DNA from 2 places in the Limnobacter sp. G6BE5S genome. Region 1 is predicted to be linked to the other one. Evidence: predicted binding sites of a transcription regulator. Region 1 holds the regulator's gene; the other holds the start of a gene.
The links. The regulator sigma-54, encoded in region 1, starts transcription at its own class of promoters, with help from an activator protein. The targets are predictions, from matches to a motif close to TGGCANGNAANCTGCTTT.

Region 1 (3,366 bases):
TACCACCATCGACGCCAACCAGATGACGTACAACGAAAAGTCGAACGTGAACGTGTTTACAGGCAATGTGTTACTAACGCGCGGAAGCCTTGTGATTCGCGGCGACAAACTCACGTTGACTGAACGCAGCGACGGCACCCAATTCGCCACAGTGGAAGGAAAACCCGCCCGCTTCAAACAACAACGCGACTCTGAACGCCCCAATGAAGTCTTGCTGATCAACGGCACTGGCAACACGATTGAATTTGACGGCGACAAATCGATTGTTACGCTGACCGGCGCAGCCAGCATTCAGAAAAGCACCAATGGTCAGCTGACTGAATCAATTTCCGGCACCAAAATTACTTATGAACAGAACACCGAATTTTTGAATGTGGTGGGCTCGCCCAACAGCAGCGGATCCTCTCGCGTGCAGGCAGTCATCAAGCCGAAAACCCAAGCGCCTGCACCAGCGCCCGAACCAGCGCCAAAAGGGGGCAGCAAGTGAGTAACACCCCCGCTCAAACCTTGACTGGTCAGGGCCGACTTCAGGCACTCAGCCTGCGCAAGGCCTACCGCAGCAAGCGTGTAATTGAAGATGTCTCACTGCATGTGGACACCGGTGAAGTGGTTGGCTTGCTGGGCCCCAATGGTGCTGGCAAAACCACCTGCTTTTACATGATCGTGGGCCTGGTCAGCGCCGACGAAGGCAATATCTGCCTCGAAGGCCGTGACATCACGCTTCAACCCATTCATGAACGTGCGCGTGCGGGCCTGTCCTATCTTCCCCAAGAGGCTTCCGTATTTCGCAAGTTGACGGTGGAAGAAAACATTCGCGCTGTACTGGAAATTAATCCGCCCAAAGACAAAACGGTGGACCAAGCGGTTGAAGACTTGCTCAACGACCTGCAAATTTCACACATTCGCACCTCGCTGGCCGCCTCACTTTCAGGTGGCGAACGCCGCCGCCTGGAAATTGCGCGCGCATTGGGCAGCCAACCCCGCTTTATTTTGCTGGATGAGCCTTTCGCAGGCGTAGACCCAATCGCCGTACTGGAAATTCAACGCATTGTGGCCTTTCTGAAATCGAAAGGAATTGGCGTGTTGATCACCGACCACAACGTGCGCGAAACGCTGGGCATTTGCGATCGTGCTTACATTATCAGTGCAGGTCGAGTATTGGCCTCGGGTAGTCCGGAACAAATTGTGAAGAACGACGATGTACGCCGCGTGTATCTCGGCGAACACTTCCGGATGTAAAGCTGAGCCCCCATGAAACAATCCCTTCAGCTTAAAGTTTCCCAAAATCTCACGCTCACGCCGCAGCTTCAGCAATCCATTCGATTGCTGCAACTGTCCACACTCGAACTGCAGCAGGAAATTCAACAGGCACTGGCCGAAAACCCGCTACTCGAGCTGGCCGATGAAGAGGCTGTTGAAGGCGAACGTACACTCAGCCTGGACAGCAGCAATGGCGAATTGCACGAGCCACAGGGCGACAGCTTCGAAGCCGAACCGGACCCACGCAAAGCCAGTGAGCCCGTCAGCGATCAACAAGCTGAACAAGACAACCAAAGCGAAGAAATTGTTCAACGCGAGACCATCGACTCCATTCAGGACAACTGGGAAGGTGACTGGCGCGACAACAGCGGCGCAGGTGCCGATGGCGACGAAGAAAAACCCGGCCTTCAACTGGCTGCGCCCGACAGCAGCCTGCACCAACACCTCATCGACCAGCTGCGCATGACGCAGGCCAGCGAACGCGACAAAAACCTGGTGCTGTGGCTGATCGACTACCTTAGCGACGATGGCTACCTGACCGTTGAACTTGAAGACCTGTGGGAAACCTTGCAGGACGAACCCGACCTGGAGTTTGAAGAACTGAGCGCGGCACTGCGCCTGCTGCAAAGCTTCGACCCACCCGGCGTGGGCGCACGCAATGCGGCAGAGTGCCTGTTGCTGCAACTGGCCCAGCGCCGGGACATTACTTGCCAAACAAACCTGTACGGCAACTGCCAACACATTATCCGCGACCATTTGAGTTTGCTCGCCCAGCGTGACTTCACCAAACTGAAGAAAGCCCTGAATGTCGACGAAGACACTTTAAAGATCTGCCATCAAATAATCCGCTCGCTAGAACCTTTTCCCGGCGCGCGCTTTCGGCGCATTGACGACGATCATGTGGTGCCCGATGTCATTGTTAAAAAACTCAGTGGACAATGGCATGTGCAGCTCAACCCCGATGTAATGCCCAAAATTCGAATCAATGAAATGTACGCCTCGATCCTGAGGTCTCACCGTGGTCAAAGCGCACAACTCAGCGCGCAACTTCAAGAGGCCCGGTGGCTCTTAAAAAACGTTCAACAGCGATTTGACACTATTTTACGGGTGAGCCAAGCGATCGTAGAACGACAAATCGGCTACTTCAATCATGGCGAAATCGCAATGCAACCCTTGGTTCTGCGGGAAATTGCTGATTTACTGGGACTGCATGAATCGACCGTGTCAAGGGTTACCACGCAAAAATATATGTTGACGCCCTATGGGTTGGTTGAGCTAAAGTATTTCTTCGGAAGTCATGTTTCCACCGATTCAGGTGGGCAAGCTTCCAGCACGGCCATCCGTGCACTCATCAAGCAACTGATTTCTGCGGAGGACGCCAAGCAGCCGATATCTGACAGCCAAATCGCCGACCTACTCGGTCAACAGGGCATCGTGGTCGCAAGACGCACGGTCGCTAAATACCGGGAATCACTGAAAATACCCCCGGTGAACATGCGTAAGTCGCTTTAAAGTTAAAGCTTCCCCCCGCAGCAACGAAAGGAGATACCTTATGAACTTGAACATCAATGGTCATCATCTGGAAGTTACCCCAGCTATTCGAAATTATGTAATTGAAAAACTGGACCGGGTGAAAAGGCATTTTGATCACGTCATTGATGCATCGGTGACCATCTCGGTGGTCAAGCTGGTTCAAAGGGCAGATGTTACGCTGCACGTTCGCGGCAAAGACATACACGCTGAATCAAGTCATGAAAACCTCTACGCAGCCATTGATGCGCTGGCCGACAAACTCGATCGCCAGGTATTGCGGCACAAAGACAAACTTACCAATCACAATCACACGCCCATAAAACACCAAGTGGTAGAAGAAGCTGAATAAACCACTGTAATTTCAGGGAAATTCAAAAGGCGGACTTCAATCCGCCTTTTGTGTTTTTATGGCGTATAATCGGCCCCACGATTAGAAGCGGGTCTCAGGAATCAACAGCGATGAACTTGATCGCAAATCTACTTCCACCATCCAACATATTGTTGGACACACAGGTCACCAGCAAAAAGCGCGTGTTTGAACAGGCCGGACTGGTCTTTGAAAACAACCAGGGC
Region 2 (3,366 bases), on a different contig from region 1:
AAATGGGGATGTCTTTGTCGATGACCTTGCCCACTTTTTCGATGATTTTTGCCACCTGTGGATCGCCTGTGTTCAGGTACTTCAGGCTGGAAAGGTGATGGCTTTTCTGGCAGGTTGTGTTGGCTTTCTGCGCGGTCGGCGTTGGGTTTTGCAGCACAGCCGCATCACAATTGTTTTTGACCAAACCCACCGAGTCGAAAATACGGCCTCGGCCCACACTGCCCAAACTGGCTCGCGCTGTGACCTGGTTGCCATTGTGCAAACACAGAATCAAGGGGATTGGGTTGCAGGTGCGGTAATGGTCAATCAAGGCTGACAAAGGCATGCCGAAAAGTGAACTGAAGGTGTGGCTTTTCAGGGCATTGGCTGACATGCCGAATTGCACCATGGCTGCCCGGTTGGCGGCAAGAAATTTGCCGGCTGGCGAGAAGGCCGCCGCACCTTCAACCACGGAACCCAGAAACTCGCCGCGCTGGTGAAATTGCACAATGATCGCGTCTTGAAACGAACTGTTGAACAAATGGTTTTCGATCATTTGCGCCGACATGCGTACCAGGCCCATGGTGTGGCGGTGGTAACTGCGGTAATCGCCAGTCACATCGAGCACCCCGATGGCCACGCCATTGGGGTCGAAAATCGGAGCAGCCGAGCAGGTCAAAAAACGGTTAACGTCCAGGAAGTGATCCTGGCCGTGAACCACAGTGGGCAATTCCTCGATCAGAGCCGTACCAATGGCATTGGTGCCCTTGTGTTCTTCGCTCCAGGTTACGCCAGGTGCCAGGGCGACTTTCTGCGCCTTGACCAGAAAATCATCATCGCCCAGTGATTCAATGATCGTACCGCTGGCGTCTGTCAGCAACACCATGCTGTGCGTGTTCACAACCTGTTCGTACAAGGTTTCCATGAATGGCAGGGCGCACGACTTCAGCCGGTTGTTCTTTTCAATCAGCTCTTTTAGTGCGCTGCCGGGTGGCGGGGCAATGTCCACTTTGGACGTGGTGTCCAGCCCTGCGGCCGTGGAACGCTGGTGCGCACGCCGAATGAATTCGAGGTGCCCCTCCGTGCCCGGGTCGATCAGCTCTATCACTTGGGCGTTGGATGCGAGGCTGCCGCCATCCCGCTCGGATAAGAAAGTCATCCATGTCTCCTGCTTCTTGTGGTGCTGCGTTTTATAAGTATGTTTTTGGGTGCAACTTGAAGCGCTGAATGTTTTTGGTTGTATTGATGTTTCAGCTGCTATGTTGCCCAATGCAAGCACTGTGCCAACTCAATCCAATGTGTTTCAGAATGAAACACCTTCTGACAAAAAGTAGCACAGATAAAACGGTGAGGCCATAGGGTTGGCGATTTGTAACAATTGGTAAAACTAATTCACAAATTCAAATGAATAGGGTGGCATGGGGATTGCAGTACCTACCCCGTGTTGAATCATTCTTAGAAATACAGGAGTTGTGATGTTAGTTCGTAAAGCCCTTGTGGCAACAATTTTTTCGATTGCCGCTTCCGTGGCAATGGCCCATGGTGATGTAACACCTCAGGTTGTGGATGTATCTACCTTGAAGCCTTTGGGCGAAGAGATGCTGGACACGAACCCTTACGTCGGTGACAAAGAAGCGATTCGCGTGGGCAGCTCAGCTTACAACCAGAATTGCGCCCGCTGTCACGGTCTGGAGGCCATTAGTGGAGGTATTTCTCCTGATCTGCGCAAAATGAACACCGAGTGTGATTCTTTTGCGGGCAAGAAAGCAAAGCAAGAATGCAAGGCTGAGATGGATGTTTATTTCCGCAATTCAGTGCTGGGTGGCAAGGTACGAGGTGACCGGGTGTATATGCCTGCGTTTGCAGGCATCCTGAGCCAAGAGGCGATTTGGGCCATCAAGGCTTATGTTGAAACTCGTAAATACGAATAACTGGATTTTCAAGGTCGCGTGGAGCGGGTCGCTTGCTTGAATAAGGCGATCCCTCCAATCTGTTCAGTATCCATTCAAAAAAACAAGTGCATCCAAGGCACGGCATCAGGAGACCCTATGAATGCGTTTAAATCAACGTGTGAATTCCCTTTGATCAAATGGTTCGGTGCTGTCGCGCTGGGCTTTTCCATTCAGCTTGGCGTGGCTGCGCAAGAGTTAAGCGACTGGGCCAAAGTGCAGGCTTCGGGCGTGTTGACAGTGGCTGTCTACAATTACTTGGCCCCTTATTCGCATGAAGGGAAAGGCATTGATGTTGATATCGCCAAAGCCCTGGCGGCCAAGCTGGGCCTGGGTTTGCGGGTGCGTGCCTTTACCGAGGATGAAGAGTTTTCGGACGACATTCGAAATATGGTGACGCGTGGGCACTACCTGGCCGGCGCGCCTGCCGATATTTTGATGCATGCGCCGGTGGATGCATACATCATGCAAAAAGAAGATCAGGCCTTGTTTTTCTCACCTTACACACGCGACGACATTTTCGTAGCGCGTAACGTGAAGAAGTTACCAACGCTGGATAGCCTGAAGCCTTTCTCGGAAGCGGGCAATAAAATTGGTGCTGAAGCGGCTGCTTTGCCAAGCATTATGTTGGCGGGCGCCGATGGCGCTGCGTATGCCGACAATTTGGTGAACTTCAAAACCCCTAAAGAAGCAGTGGATGCCATGGTGAACGGTGAGTTGGTGGCCGTGATGGCCACCCGGGCCGAGCTTGAATGGGCTTTGCACCAGCACCCGGACAAGAAGGCTGATTATTACGTGTCCAAGGTGCCGCATAATTCACTGCCACCCAAAGGCTGGGCCGTGGGCATGGCCACTAAAAAAACCAACAAAGAGTTGGCTGAAAAACTGACTGTGGCCATGAATGAGTTAAAGGAGAGTGGCGAGCTTCAGAAAATCTTTGAAAAATACGGCGTGAAGTACATGAGGCCCTGATCAGGCTGAACTCATTTCAGGTCATTCGTTCAAAAAAAGCCTCGCTACGATGCGGGGCTTTTTTATTGCAACAGTTGTACCAATTTGAAACAACTGTGTTGCACCGGGAAAACCCCATGTGCAAAAACTCGGAAAAGTGTTGCCGAGAGCCGTTGAAATTTTGTTTTCAAGTTGGCAGGCTTATTGCATAAGAAGGCATGTACGTAGTGCCCAAAACAAATAACCAAAGAAGCGAGGAACAACGGGATGCAAAAATCTCTTCACATCACGCCTGACAAATGCACGGGCTGCCTTCAGTGTGAAATGGCGTGTAGCTATGAAAACTACCAGGTGTTCAACACCTCACTGTCGCGAATCAAAGTATTCGACTTTCATCACACCGGCAAAAAAGTGCCCTACACCTGTACTCAGTGCGATGAGGCCTGGTGTTTGCACGCCTGCCCGGTTGAGGCCATTACCATGGACA

Region 2: the regulator sigma-54 is predicted to act here: its motif matches at 1,394-1,411, upstream of pedF (cytochrome c-550 PedF).

The regions. Positions count from the first base shown of each region.
Region 1 is NZ_JBZFLM010000001.1:127,961-131,326, forward strand. It holds gene lptA (lipopolysaccharide transport periplasmic protein LptA) at 1-487, shown strand, start outside; gene lptB (LPS export ABC transporter ATP-binding protein) at 484-1,239, shown strand; gene ACVL1J_RS00615 (RNA polymerase factor sigma-54) at 1,252-2,772, shown strand; gene hpf (ribosome hibernation-promoting factor, HPF/YfiA family) at 2,813-3,142, shown strand; gene ACVL1J_RS00625 (PTS sugar transporter subunit IIA) at 3,253-3,366, shown strand, end outside.
Region 2 is NZ_JBZFLM010000003.1:99,545-102,910, reverse strand. It holds gene ACVL1J_RS06210 (sigma-54-dependent Fis family transcriptional regulator) at 1-1,138, opposite strand, end outside; gene pedF (cytochrome c-550 PedF) at 1,455-1,910, shown strand; gene ACVL1J_RS06200 (substrate-binding periplasmic protein) at 2,028-2,900, shown strand; gene ACVL1J_RS06195 (4Fe-4S dicluster domain-containing protein) at 3,147-3,366, shown strand, end outside.